Regions from separate parts of the Shewanella scandinavica genome, predicted to be linked through region 1. Evidence: predicted binding sites of a transcription regulator. Region 1 holds the regulator's gene; the other holds the start of a gene.
The links. Region 1 encodes MetJ, which represses methionine synthesis genes. Its sites were predicted from a motif close to TAGACGTCTAGACGTCTA; they were not measured.
Positions count from the first base shown of each region.

Region 2: a site for MetJ is predicted at 1,957-1,974, ahead of serA (phosphoglycerate dehydrogenase). Genes of this name have one in related genera too.

Region 1 is NZ_JAUOES010000025.1:55,432-62,897, reverse strand. Features, by position in the region: gene Q4Q50_RS18225 (methyl-accepting chemotaxis protein) at 1-459, shown strand, start outside; gene metF (methylenetetrahydrofolate reductase) at 521-1,408, opposite strand; gene Q4Q50_RS18215 (bifunctional aspartate kinase/homoserine dehydrogenase II) at 1,626-4,019, opposite strand; gene metB (cystathionine gamma-synthase) at 4,031-5,194, opposite strand; gene metJ (met regulon transcriptional regulator MetJ) at 5,407-5,721, shown strand; gene Q4Q50_RS18200 (sulfite exporter TauE/SafE family protein) at 5,803-6,546, shown strand; gene nrfD (NrfD/PsrC family molybdoenzyme membrane anchor subunit) at 6,652-7,466, opposite strand, start outside.
Region 2 is NZ_JAUOES010000031.1:20,939-28,404, reverse strand. Features, by position in the region: gene ygfZ (tRNA-modifying protein YgfZ) at 1-462, opposite strand, end outside; gene serA (phosphoglycerate dehydrogenase) at 639-1,868, opposite strand; gene Q4Q50_RS19700 (DUF2238 domain-containing protein) at 2,023-2,631, shown strand; gene Q4Q50_RS19695 (helix-turn-helix transcriptional regulator) at 3,028-3,693, shown strand; gene Q4Q50_RS19690 (curlin) at 3,866-5,356, opposite strand; gene Q4Q50_RS19685 (curlin) at 5,371-5,790, opposite strand; gene Q4Q50_RS19680 (DUF4124 domain-containing protein) at 6,352-6,879, opposite strand; gene panC (pantoate--beta-alanine ligase) at 7,288-7,466, opposite strand, start outside.

The sequences.
Region 1 (7,466 bases):
CTCAATGCGGCAATTGAAGCCGCAAGGGCGGGAGAACAAGGTCGAGGATTTGCGGTCGTTGCCGATGAAGTACGCACTCTGGCGAGCCGCACTCAAGCATCTACGACAGAAATTCAGCAGATGATCGAAGCGCTTCAGCATAAAGCTAAGTCTACAGTCAATGCGATGGAAACCAGCACCCGCACCACCCAAAGCTGTGTATCCCAAGTTCACCAAGCGGGTGAGGCACTCGAAGCCATTACCCATGCGGTTTCCACCATTAGCCAGATGAATATCCAAATCGCCAGCGCGGCAAATGAGCAGTGTGCAGTTTCAGCAGAGATCAATAAAAATGTTAATAACATCAATGACATTGCAACTAATGCGACAGATAGTGCGGTACAAACTGCACGCGCTGGCGATGAGCTTGCCCAACTCGCAGTCCGTTTAACAACTTTATTAGCTCAATTTAGAATTTAAACAAAACAAAACAAAACGCCGCATTCTCTGCGGCGTTTTTATTAGCTTATTTTATAAAGTTTTACTTAGGACGCACGCCTAACGTATGGCAAATCGCATAGGTCAATTCGGCGCGATTTAACGTATAAAAATGGAAATCCTTCACGCCTTCGCGGGACAGTACTTTTACCATATCGATTGCCACGTTTGCACCCACCAATTGGCGTGTACCGGCATCATTTTCTAAACCATCGAATTGCTTGTGTAGCCAGCCCGGTAACGACACATTGGTCATGCCCGCGAAACGTTTTAACTGAGTAAAGTTAGTCACAGGCAAGATGCCCGGTACGATTTCAACGTCGATACCGGCGGCAACGCAGCGGTCACGAAAGCGCAGGTAAGATTCCACATCGAAGAAAAACTGGGTAATGGCACGGCTAGCGCCCGCATCAATCTTGCGCTTAAGGTTGATCAAATCCGCCTGTGCATTGCTCGCATCGGGATGCACTTCTGGATAGGCCGCAACGGAAATATCAAAGTCAGCCACAGAGCGCAGTAAACGCACTAAATCCGCCGCAAAACGAGTTGGCTTTGGGCTGCCTGCAGGTAAATCACCCCGTAGCGCCACTATGTCACGAATGCCCGACTTCCAGTAATGCTTAGCCAGTTCTAACAGCTCTTCATCACTGGCATCCACTAAGGTTAAGTGCGGCGCGGCAATGAGGTCGGTTTCCTGTTGGATACGTTCAATCACGCCATGGGTGCGGTCGCGCACACCTGAGTTAGCACCGTAAGTCACAGACACAAACTTAGGATTCAGCGGCTCTAAACGACGGATAGAGTTCCACAGGATTTGTTCCATTTCGGGGGTCGATGGCGGAAAAAACTCAAAAGAAACATTAATATCGCCATTAAGCTCAGACAAACTCTGGTTCAGCGATTGTGAATGTTGTGCGTGATGAAAAGCCATGTGTATTTCCTCAACCGCCCTTGGCGCGACTCTTTGCTAGTATGAATTCGTTCAAATGGACGTTTGGACGTCTATATGTCCATATACTAGAGAAACTGAGATGTAAGTCAAGCCAAAAAATGTCCATAAGCCGCATTTAATCTCGGTTAATTCGATAGATTTATTCTAGCCAATAAAAAAGGACTCGAAGGAGTCCTTAAAGAAGCTTGATATCGCGTTATTCCTGCAGCAGATCGCGACAGATCTGCGTCAGATCCGACTGCACCGCCGCCGCTGTCACTTCGCGTCCGGCGCCCGGCCCACGGATGATCAGCGGATTACCTTGGTAGAAGGCACTGCGGATCACAAACACGTTATCGCCGGGGGTCAAATTAGCGTAGGGATGATGGGCATCAATCCATTGCAAACCGACTTCGGCTTTAAGCTCTGGGCCGCTGTTATCTAAGGATGCCACGTATCTGAGCACCTTATTTTGCTCCGCCGCCGCACCATACTGTTGCAGCAGATCGGCATCTAACTCGGCAATGCGGGTGAGAAATTGATCTAAGGGAATATCCGCCAAAGCGGCTGGTACGAGTGAGCGCAGCTCAATATCTTCAAGCTCGATTTCAAGGCCAATCTCACGGGCTAAGATAAGCAGTTTACGCTGCATATCACGGCCGGAGAGATCGTCGCGGGGATCGGGTTCAGTAATACCTAAGCCTCTGGCTTCAATCACTAATTCTGAAAATGGCTTGCTGGTATCATATTTCTCAAACAACCAACACAGGGTGCCGGAGAAAATCCCGCCCACCGCTTCAACGCTATCACCGCTGTTACGCAGATCATTTAGCGCATGTTGGATGGGTAAACCTGCGCCACAGCTGGCGTTATAGCGCCAAAACAAACGACGGTTACTCAGTTGCTGCTTTAACTCACGGTAGAAAGGCAGTGGACCCGAGCCCGCAAGTTTATTCGCGCTCACCACATGGATACCGCGCTCGAATAGCTCTGGATATTGCAGCGTCAAACTGGCACTGGCACTGATATCTAAGGCCACCAGCTCATCGCAGTTAACCCGTTCTAATTGCTCGAACAAGTGCTCGTACTGCCAAGGTGTTGCCTCGGTATTAAACTCAGTCTGCCACGCGGCAAGATTAATCCCTGTGGATTTAATCAAAGCTTTACTCGAACTGACCAAACCGACTAACTCAACACTGGCTTCGAGTTCATGGTCCAATGATGGTGAAACCGACTTAAACAAATCGACCCAAGCCTCACCGATATTACCCACACCGAGCAGCAAGACACCAATGCGTTTACGTGGCCCAGCGCAGCGACGGTGGACCTTTTGGGTTAACAGATTCACCTGCGACTGAGGCACCAGCGTCACTAAGCTTAAGTCACCACTAAACAAAGGTTTAGCATCACGACTTAATAAACGGGCGAAGCTACGGCGATAATGTTCGGCATCGGCACTCACTAACGCCACTAGGCCGAGATCTGTGTTGATCTGTTGTTCGCTGATCCCTAATGCTTGTGCCTCGGCATCGAGCAATCTTTGCACTTGTTTTTGATTTTCAGCGGTATAGGCAAGCTCAACCCTTTGATGGGCAGACGTCCAATGGGCCAATGGCGTTAAACCCGCGGCGATCAACGAATCTAATAGGCTTGTTAATTCGCCCGTGAGCTTAAAGCCGAACAAGACGACAGCATTGAGGTTCGTCACCACAGGCGCGCTCGCAGACGAACTGTGGGGCGCAATCAAGGTAAAGTCGGTGTGGGACGCATAACTTGAGCGCACCGCTAAACTCACTTCGGTATTGAACAAAGGCTGCAGAGTGCGCGAATGCAATACCGGCGAGCCTAAACGCGCTAAGCGGTCAGCTTCGGCAAGTGACATGCTTTTCAGTAATTTAGCATCGTTGATTTTATTAGGATCGGCGTTGAACACCCCTTCTACATCGGTCCAAATGGTCACGCGCTCAATATCGGCGAGACTAGCAATCAGGCTGGCGCTAAAATCTGAGCCATTACGACCAAGTAATAAAGTATCGCCGCGCTCGTTAGCGCAGATAAAGCCAGTGATCACCAGTCGTTCATTTGGGTGGGCGGCCAACAGCGCTTGTACTTTTGCGCGGGATTCCTGCACCCGAATTTGTGGCACGGCGGCTTCATCGGCCACTAAAATTGAACAGGCATCCACGTGGCTTGCCGCCACACCAGATTCGCGCAGCAGCGCCGCCATCAAGCGCGCCGACCAACGCTCGCCAAAGCTCACCACATGGTTAACTTGGTATTCGTTACGTTCGTCGAGGGACAATAAACTGATGAGTTGCGCCTGATCTGTCGCCAAACGCTCGCGCAGATCGCGGGCTTGTTCGTTCGACAACAACTGCTCAATCAACCCCTGTTGGTAACTGATCAGCACTTGTAATTCTTCTTGCCATAGCTGACCCGCATCACGCAGCGCTAATAATTTATACAGGAAATTCGTGCTTTTACCCGCCGCAGAGACCACCACGAGATCATCACTATGACCGTGGGTTAACAGGATATGGGCGACTCGGCGATAACAATCGGCATCCGCTAAACTGGAGCCACCAAATTTATGTAAGTGACAACGTGCCATCTATTATTCCTCTACTGACAAGCCGCAACGGCGGCTAATCCTGCTTGAATATCTGCAACTAAATCGGCGGCATCTTCAATACCCACCGATAGACGCAATAGGGTGTCCTTAATACCAGCCTCGAAGCGCGCCTGCGGCTCCATGGCTCTGTGGGTCATAGTGGCGGGCACTGCCACTAAACTTTCGACGCCACCTAAACTTTCCGCCACACTAAATAAGCTGAGTGCACCTAAAAAGGCCACCACTTCGGCCTCGCCGCCTTTGAGCTCAAAGCTCAGCATAGCGCCAAAGCCCTGTTGTTGCTTGGCCGCAATGGCGTGACCTGGATGATCCGCAAGCCCTGGGTAATAGACTTTGCTCACCACAGGGCTTTGCGTTAATACCTCAATAATACGCTGGGCATTGGTTTGATGCTCGCGAATACGCACAGCTAAGGTACGTAGGCCGCGCAGGGTCAGATAACTGTCGAAGGCTGACCCCGTTAAGCCTAGAGTGTTCGACCACCAATGTAAGCTTTCGCCGATTTGCGCATCTTTGGCGACCACAGCGCCGCCGACCACATCGCTGTGACCATTGATATATTTAGTGGTGGAGTGGATAACGATATCCGCGCCTAACAATAGGGGTTGTTGCAATATCGGCGATAAAAAAGTGTTATCGACCACGACTAGTGCGCCGACCTCATGGCTCGCCTTGGCAATGGCTTCGATATCCACCACACGCAATAACGGGTTCGATGGGGTTTCGAGCCACACCATCTTAGGATTCTGCGCAATGGCGGCGGCTAACGCTTGGCTGTCGGTTTGGTCGACCACAATGAGCTTAAACTGGCCTTTCTTCGCCAAGTTGGTAAATAAACGGTAGGAACCACCATAGCAATCATGGGGCACAACTAATAGGTCATCGGGGCCGAGCAAAGTAGTCACTAAGGTGATGGCCGCCATGCCAGTGCACGTCACTATGCCAGTGGCACCCTTTTCTAATTGCGCTAATGCTTCACCTAAAATGCAGCGCGTTGGGTTGCCTGAACGACTGTAATCGAATTCGCGGGGATTTTTATGACCATCGAAGGCGTAATTAGTCGACAAATAAATCGGTGGCACAACTGCGCCATATTGAGTATCGCTTTCGATACCCTGACGCACTGCCAGTGTGGCTAATTGACGCTCTGCCATGGGTGGACTCCTAAATTCGATAGACTGATAGAGATGTCTGGACGTCTAAATGTACCTAAGCCCAACGTCATCGTCAATAGGCGTGAAGACGTTTAGACGTCTGAACATAAAGAAATCTGTTTGCAATCACAAAGAAATAGTAGCAATAATTTGACTGTTCTTTGTAAGGGTTTAAAATCTGCCCCGAATTTAGCGTTATAACAGGTGAGTCAATGACTGAATGGAATGGGGAATACATCAGCCCCTATGCTGAACATGGCAAGAAGAATGAACAAGTAAAAAAAATTACTGTGTCTATTCCGCTCAAAGTGCTTAAGGTCCTTACGGACGAACGAACTCGTCGTCAGGTCAATAATTTGCGTCACGCCACCAACAGCGAGCTGTTGTGTGAGGCATTTTTGCACGCCTACACTGGCCAGCCATTGCCTAACGATGAAGATCTGTCAAAAGATAGCCCAGACAGCATTCCCGCCGAAGCCAAGTTGCTGATGGACGAGATGGGGATCGAGTGGGAAGACATGGAATAGCGACTTGTCGCTGGCAAAGTTACATCACAGTGCTCATCAATAGGGATCGTTAACGATCCCTTTTTGTTTATATGGAATCCTATGTTTTCTATGATAGATCCACAGACTCTTGCCTTGGCCTCGCTGATTGTATTTCTTGGCGCCTTAACCCAGAGCCTGATTGGGTTTGGCCTAGCGGTTGTCGCCAGTCCTTTGCTGTATATCGTCGATCCGCAGCTCGTACCGGGTCCCGTTATTGCCATGGGATTTACCATCTCGCTACTGACCTTATTCCGGGAACGTGGTCATTTAGAATTCAATGGCTTGCAATATGCGCTCCTAGGTCGCGTGCCCGGTGGTTTTATCGGCGCGAGTCTGTTGCTGTTTGCGCCTCAGCCCATACTCGGGTTATCCATCGCCGCCATTGTAGCGGTCGCGGTTATCCTTAGCCTGTATAAATTCAGCCTACCCGTGAATAAGAAAACCCTCTTCGGCGCGGGTGTCGTCTCGGGGATTTTCGGTAATATTGCCGCTATTGGTGGTCCGCCGATGGCGATTCTATTGTCAGGCAAAGACGCTTCGCAGTTTCGCGCCGCCCTGTCGGCCTTCTTCATTTTTAGCTCCACCATAGCTATGGTCATTCTGGCGATCACTGGTTTATTAGAATTGAAGCACCTGTGGCTGTCGTTACTACTGTTACCTTCTGTGCTTTTAGGGTATTTAGTCGCCGGGCGATTGGTAGGCCGTGTCGATAAAGAGAAGACTAAAATGGCGACCTTAGTCCTGTGCAGTATCAGCGCCTTAGTGCTAACGGTGAAGTCGGTTATCGAACTCTTACCCCAATAAGCGTCCTGCTTGTACTGGCAAACCTTCTCAAAATTCAAACAATAAAAAAGCACTGACATTGTCAGTGCTTTTCTTTATCTATCAATATGTAAAGTCAACTTACACTCAGCTTAAATAGCTTTGCCCTGCATACACAATAAAGTGTCTTAGCGCGAGTACGCCGGTTAAGCTAGCGCAAGCCACCATAATCATTGCGCCCTTAGTGTGGCGAGTCGCGGCAGGTAACAACATGAACAGCAATGGAATACCAAAGCCAATCCCGACGACGCCAATCCAGAACACACTTGCCCATAGCCCTGAGGTTAACGACGCTAAAGCCGCAGCCGCTGCGCCGCCCTTGAAGTACAAGGCGCAGAACAACATGAACAGGAACAGGATTTCAATCGCCATCACAGGCAATTCTAACCCGTGCATCTTAGCCAAAGTCTTATCATGGCTATCGGTCTTAAACAACAAGAGTGCCAGTACCGCATTTGCCGCAGCGCCCGCCGATAAACCCGACACTAAAAACAGCGCAGGCAGTACCGCAGTGTTGAGCATAGGGTAAGCATTCATCGCCGAAATTAAGAAGCCAGTGTAAGCCCCTACGCCAATGGCGAGGACAAACAACAATACTTCAATCAGCTTTCGAAAAGGCATAAGTAACTTAGCGATAGGCGCTAGGAAACCTAAACCCCATTTCGGTAAGTCATCCCGCAGCACAATAATGGCGTAGGCAAAAGCTAAGGGAGAATACGCCAGCAGCGCCAGCACCCCGATTGCCATCACAGACTGGAAGTTATAGTGAATTAAAATCAGCCAGAAGTGGAATGGTTTAGTTAAATCAAACACTAAGCAAGCTAGACCTAAGCTAATCGCCACAGGCCCAATAATGGCCGCAGCCTTAAGAATGCTGCTTTCGGCTTCGGTGCTGAGTTCCT
Region 2 (7,466 bases), on a different contig from region 1:
TTCAGCGTCTTTTAAAATCGCACCCTTTTCAATGAGTGTGAGCTCTTGCTGAATGTCACCAAAATGTTTGTTCACGAATTGGCTTGCCTGTTCACCAGCAACGCCGAGCAGAGTCCATTCAGCGGATGCATTGCTTAAGGTGGCTTTACTAAACACGGCATATTTTTGTAACTGGGGTAAATCGACTTCGATGGCATCCTTTGGCATCAACATAAAGAGTGCATCTTGAATGGCAAAGGTTCTGAAACTGGCCAGCATTTTACCTTTAGGATCGCAATGTGCGCCCCAGCGCCATTGGTCATCGGCTAATGAGCTGATGTCTGTGGTCACTTGGCCATGGATGAAACTGCGGCCCTGTTCTCCAACCACTTTGATAAGGCCCATATGAGATAAGTTGGCAAGCATGAGTGGAGGCAAAGAAGCGTCCAGATCCCAATGGGGCGTAGAAACTGAAATAGTCATAGCGAGATCCTGAAAATGAAGACGATGTGAGAGGCTAGATTGTAACGGAATTCCTTTAGGCCCAAAAGCATAAGGCGCACATATCTGTGAATGACATGTGCGCCTCAGTCTTTGTACTTTAGCCGATACGCTTAATGCGATTGGGCTTAACTATTAAACAGCACGTGGGTACGCAGTTAAAACAGCACGCGGGTACGCAGTGTGCCTTCAATCGCCTTCAACTCTACTAAGGCTTCTTCGGCTTGGTGGGTGTCGACTTCCATGACCACATAACCAATCTCAGCGGTGGTTTGCAGATATTGCGCGGCAATGTTGATGCCTTTTTCCGAGAAGGCTTGGTTGATCTTGATCAGCACGCCTGGACGGTTTTGGTGAATATGCAGTAAGCGTGAGGTGCCTTTATGCATAGGCAGCGAAACTTCAGGGAAGTTAACTGCAGATACGGTCGAGCCGTTGTCTGAGTATTTAGCGAGCTTGCCAGCAACTTCTATACCAATGTTTTCTTGGGCTTCAGCGGTACTGCCGCCCACATGCGGTGTCAGCAATACGTTATCAAGACCTCGAAGTGGGCTGATAAATTCATCGTCATTAGATTGCGGCTCAACTGGGAACACATCAATTGCCGCGCCCGCAAGGTGGCGCTCTTTGAGTGCGACCGTTAAGGCCTCGATATCGACTACAGTGCCGCGTGATGCGTTGATAAAGATGCTACCCTTTTTCATCGCCGCAAATTCAGCTGCGCCTATCATGTCTTTGGTTTGTGGGGTTTCTGGTACGTGTAAACTCACTACGTCAGCTTGCGCCAGTAACTGTTCCATTGAATGAATTTGCTGTGCATTGCCTAGCGGCAGTTTGTCTTCGATATCGAAGAACACCACGCGCATGCCCAGCGTCTCAGCCAGAATACCAAGCTGAGTACCGATATGACCGTAACCGATTACGCCTAAGGTTTTACCGCGCACTTCGTAGCTGCCAGCGGCGGTTTTCATCCAGCCACCACGGTGGGCGATGGCGTTACGCTCAGGGATACCGCGCATCAGCATAATGATTTCGCCAATCACGAGTTCGGCAACACTTCGCGTGTTGGAGAATGGTGCGTTAAATACTGGGATACCAAGGGATTCGGCGGTGGCAAGATCAACTTGGTTGGTTCCGATACAGAAGCAACCGATCGCGATCAACTTCTCGGCACGTTTCAGCACCTCGGCAGTTAATTGGGTACGTGAACGAAGTCCCACGAAATGTGCATCTTTGATGGACTCAATTAATGCTTCATCGCCTAATGAGGCTTTGTGGTATTCGATGTTAGTGTATCCCGCACGCTCAAGTACATCGACTGCAGATTGGTGGACGCCTTCCAACAGCAGGATCTTGATCTTATCCTTGTCCAGCGAATGTTTCGCCATGATATGGGTACCCTCTAATTAATAGAAATGTTTCTTATGATATGCTGACAACCTTCACCCACCAAAATAGCACTTTTTTTACTCAGTGTGGAGGGCTAGATGGCTAAAGTTAATATTCTAAATTAAGAACAATATCGCATAAGAGGAAGAAACATTGAATAACAAAATCGCGTGGTGTGCTATTTACCTCTTAGTGCTCGTTTGGTCGGCGATAAATCCCGCAGATCCTTTCACTTGGTGGCTCGAAGCGGCTCCCGCATTAGTGGCTGTGCCACTGCTATTTTTTACCCGCAAACGCTTCCCATTAACGCCGCTGGTGTATGTTTTAGTGTTAGCCCATTGCTGTGTGCTGTTTGTCGGCGCGCATTACACCTATGCTGAAGTGCCATTATTCGACACGATTGCCCATTGGATGGGTTCAGAACGTAATAATTACGACAAGTTAGGTCACTTTGCGCAAGGTTTTATCCCTGCCATGTTAGCGCGTGAAATTATGCTGCGTAATCAAGCGGTCAAACCCGGTGCTTGGTGTGCGTTTTTGGTCACATGTTTTGTGCTCGCGTTTTCGGCGTTTTATGAACTCATTGAATGGTGGGTTGCAGTGGCAACAGGTGAAGGCGCTGAAGCCTTTTTGGGAACCCAAGGCTATGTGTGGGACACTCAATCAGATATGTTAATGGCATTAATTGGCGCAATTGTCGCACTCGTTTTATTGTCTCGTTTTCAAGATAAGCAAATAGCAGCACTTAAACTCAGACGCTAGTGGCCGTGAGTTGCTGATTGTTTCAGCTTGAGTCATAAGTTCATTCTTCCATAAAGCTTCTAACATTAGTGTGATGGCATTTAGCTGTCACACTTTCTTATTGCCTGTATGTTATTTTTGTGTTGCAACTTTCGATGGGTGTCTTCATAGTTTGAAAGTACTAGATTTCGTGAGTCGGTTAAACCTAATGGAGTTTTATGCTGTTATTCCAATTATATTCCGTCAGTTAGTCGAACTTACTAGGATTTAAAAGGGAATAGTACATTTGGGTGATGTTTTTCAGTCTTTAACTAGTCAGAATCAACTAGGTTAATGGAATGTTTAAAAATCTAACTAAAGAGGCTGGTCAAACATACCATTTTGCTAATAGAAAATACTTTTCAGGGAGGAGAGTCATTGAGCACAATTAATGAATTAGTTTTTTTACATCAAATGGCGGCACCATGTCATTTAGCGTTACTCGCTGAATCCATAGGCTTGAAAACTCGTATCGTTAAGCATGCGGCGGAATTAGATTTAGATAAGAGTCGTCGAAGTTTTTATCTGATCACCCAAAAGGGCGCTGCACTCGATAACAAGGGGATCCCTTTACTGGCTTCGCGCTTAGTATCACATTTCCCCGTGGCGCTGTACCAAGTTGAGCGTGACTCTTTAGATCAAGAGTCGGCTATGTTACTCGGTATTCGTGGCCTGTTGTTTGCCGATCAACGTTTGGATTTGATGTTGACGGGTTTGCGTAAAATGGTGGCAGAGGAACTTTGGTACGACAGAACATTACTGAGTAAAGTGTTCCGTCGTGTAGTACAAAAGCTCGATGGCAATAATGAGATGCTCTCCGATACAGTGGCTATGCTACAGATGCTGACTTCCCGTGAGCGCACTATTATTCAATTTGTGTCGAGTGGCGCGAGGAATAAAGAAATCGCCCACAGATTGTGCATCAGCGAACATACGGTGAAGGCTCATATTTCCTCTATCTTCCGTAAAACCCAGTCCCGTAATCGTGTTGAGTTGTTGCGTTGGGCACAAACCTATCAGACTCACTTTGAGCTGTGCAGCTAGGTAGTTAAAGATATTGATCGTTAGCTTTTCGCTTTGAGTGGTTAATGTTAATAATTGCTGGTTAGTCAGAATAGAAAAGCGGGAATGTTTATTTAAACATTCCCGCTTTTTGTTCAACACCCTTTTGATAAACCACCAAAGAGTGTAGCTGTGGTGGTTTTAACAGGATTGACTAGTATTGCACTACAGTAGCAACGTTCATATTGCCTGATTGATTAACGCTGATGCTGTTGTTATTGCCAGCTTGAGAACCTAGTACTAAGTTATCGTTACCTGTTTGAGTGATCAACAGGCTGTTATTATCACCGCTTACTTCAAATGAACTACTTGCGTCACCACCAATCCAGTTACCGTTACCTGTTTGAGCGATTTGTGCAGTGTTTTCATCACCTTCGATAATCAAATCGATAAGGTTAAGGTCGCCATTTTGCAGTGCAGTGACATCAGCATTATTGTTGCCAACAATGGAAATGACGGCTTCGTTTTGAGCACCATCTTGCTCAACATCCACTTCGTTATCGCTACCTACTGCATCGACATAGGCAAAGTTAGTATCACCTTCTTGGCTAACTTCAATACTGTTATCTTGACCATCAGCAAAGGCAACGATTTCGTTGTTATTGCCTTTAGAAGATAAATCGAAGTCGTTATCTGTGCCGTATGCACCAAAGGTTGCGAAGTTAGCATCGCCTTTTTGTTTCAAGTCAACGTCGTTGCTATCGCCCCATACTTGGAATTCTGCACCGTTTACATCGCCTTTTTGAGTGATAGTAATATCGTTATCATCACCTTGGATATCGGCCACTAAAGTATCGCCGATAGTGTTGCCGCTGCCATTTTGGGTAATATCGACAGTGTTGTCATCACCCGTAGTCATAGCAAGATAAGCTGTGTTGCCGTTACCTTTTTGATCCATTGAAATATCGTTGTCGCTGCCAGCAAGAGCGTAAACGAAGCCAACATGGTTATCACCTTTTTGGACCATGTCTACTGTGTTGTTGTCGCCTGCAATACCTTTAGCCGCGCCAAAGTTATTGTTACCCGCTTGATTAACAGAAACGTCGTTGTTGTTACCCACGTTAGCGGTTAAATCAAGGGCGATTAGACCCGCTTGGTTGTTGTCACCTACTTGGGTAATTTTTCCGTCGTTGTTGTTGCCTTCAACGCGGAATACTGCAAAGTTAGCATCGCCTTCTTGCTTAACAAATACGCTGTTTTCAGCGCCAGTGATTTCAACTTGGCTTTCATTGACTTCACCTAATTGATTAACGAATGCCGTGTTATTGTTGCCAGTAACATCATTGCTGCTTTGGTTAAAGAAACCGTCTTGCGACACATTGACATTGTTGTTGTCACCGACAACATTTGCACTTGCCACATGCCAATCAGCTTGTTGTGTTATCTGGACTTTGTTATCAGCACCCGTCGAATTAATTGCGGCTTCATGCCACACACCGTCTTGGATAACGGTTGCGGTTTGATCCTTACCTGTTTGCACAACTGCTGCAGCGTTAAGGCCACCCGTTTGTGAGACTAAGGTGTCTTGGGCTTGGCCTGACTGTACTACGCTAATTTCGCTCACTGTACTGGCAGCAAAGGCTTGACCGCTTAAACCTGTTGCAATGGCCAAAGCAATAAGTGATTTTTTAGCTTGTGATTTCATGTGACGCTCCCTGTTTAATATTGAGTTATTGAGATTGCAGCACCGTCTGCAATCTGTTGAATCGAAAAATTGCCGCTTCCTAGCTGGTTCAGTTGCACGAGATTGTTATTGCCAATTTGTGTCACTGAAGCCGTATTTTGACTGCCCACTTGCAGTAGTTGCACTTTATTGTTTGAACCAATCTGCGTGATTAGCGCATCGTTATCATTGCCGACTTGTGTCACATCGGCTTTGTTATCGTTGCCTGATTGGAACAGTAATCCTTGGTTAGCATTGCCTTGTTGCACCAGTTCGATAAGGTTATCGCGACCGGAACGTTCCAGTAATGCCTGCAGGGTTATAGGTAACTCATTGACATTCAGCTCTTGTGCTGAGGTCATACAACTACAGAGCAGGAGCAGCGGTACCAAAAAGCGTATAGAGGTATTTGGCACGGGTGACTCCTTGCATCAAATATCTTGGGCTGTCTAAAACAACAGACACTCCAAATTCAGCCCTGAAGATACGAGTCCCGTTAACATGTCGCAATTGGCCAAAAGGGTATTTATTACGCAAAGGATTCACAGCGGATAAATGATGAATGTATTGCTATTTAATTGATTAATATGTTTTTATCTGTTTTATAGATGGTGTTTATTTAGGTAGGGTAGTCTAGTTGGCCTAGTAGTTAAGTCGTATTCGTTGCTAAGCAATCTCATCATTTTTAAACAAGGGTGCAACAAAATTAAGCAATGCATCGACTGTCACGTGATATTTTTTGGGGAAACAAATTATAGGAAATATGGTGGGAATAGTGCTTTTGGATTGACTCAATTTAAGGGCTATTTAGCGGTATTAAAGCGTGTTAAAAGGTGCACTAGAAGGTTTGAACTTCGGCTGTCCTTAAAGAGTGATGAAGAGTCCATGAGCGGTTTAATGAGTTAAAAAATTCAACCATAGTGGTCGAATTCCTTGGTGAATGAGTGACAAGCTGAGCACTAACCTTTTATATGAGATCAATGTTTCTCTGGCTCCTTCGATTCTTCAGGGGAGACCTCTGCACTGATCTGGCTTTTTCTATCCTTCAGTTGCTGCATTGCGCTGTTATTGTTCACAGTCAGCGCATTGAAGCGAGTATTGATATCGTCCATTTCGTTAATGTATTCAGGATCGCTTTTTTCTTTATTTTGCCAATAACGTTTACGCTCTAGTTTTTGTAATTCACTGGCGCGCAGAATTTCAAAATAGCTGTTCTCCTGTTTAAGCCGATAGATCTCGCCATCGAGTAATTGCAGTAATTTTTCTTTAGAAATGGTTTGGCGATTCAGTAGCGCTTGCAGGGGATCGACTGGAATGTCCCTTTTATCTGAGTCGACTTCAGTGGTGATCCCCAGCTGATATTCGATTTTATGTTGGCTAAATTCCTGCGGGCAAGCGGTTTGGCTAAAGACAATTTTGTCATCTTTACGGCATTTATAAATTGTATTTGCCTGTACTGCACTAGGCAACATAACACAAATTAGGGTGATTATCAGTCTTGCCATTAGGCCACAAATCCTTTGTACACTAGCATAGAGATTATGATTTAATCATTTGATTACAGTTGATAAAAAGTCAGTTTAACGCTCGCGCTATTAAGTCTGTTCAACCATTGATTTATGTCTCGTCCTTGTGGGACGCTGGGTTGTTGATCCATTAAACCTAAGGCATTAAAGTATTAGCCATATATCAGTATAGGGGCAAATTTACTGTGTTTATTGTAGTGGCCAAGATTTTACTTATCGCTAACATCTGCATCATACTATGGCGTAAGTTTAGGGATAAAACCAGTTTTTTGACGATTCAATTTTTTGGCGCTAAGGTTGATTCTAAACGATAAATTTAATGGTGCGCGGCAGATTCAAAGCATAAAAAAGGGAGCGAGAGCTCCCTTTATTGATTGACGCTAACTATCAGCGATCGAACCTTAAGTTATCGATAAGCCGCGCTTTACCTATATAGGCGGCGGCTAAAATCACTAAGGCTTGATCCTGATGTTGGGCCTGTTCTAGCGTGTGAGCGTGGCGAATTTCGAGATAATCCGGCGTAAAACCGGCCGCGATTAACTTGGCTTTTGCTAGCTCAGTCACTT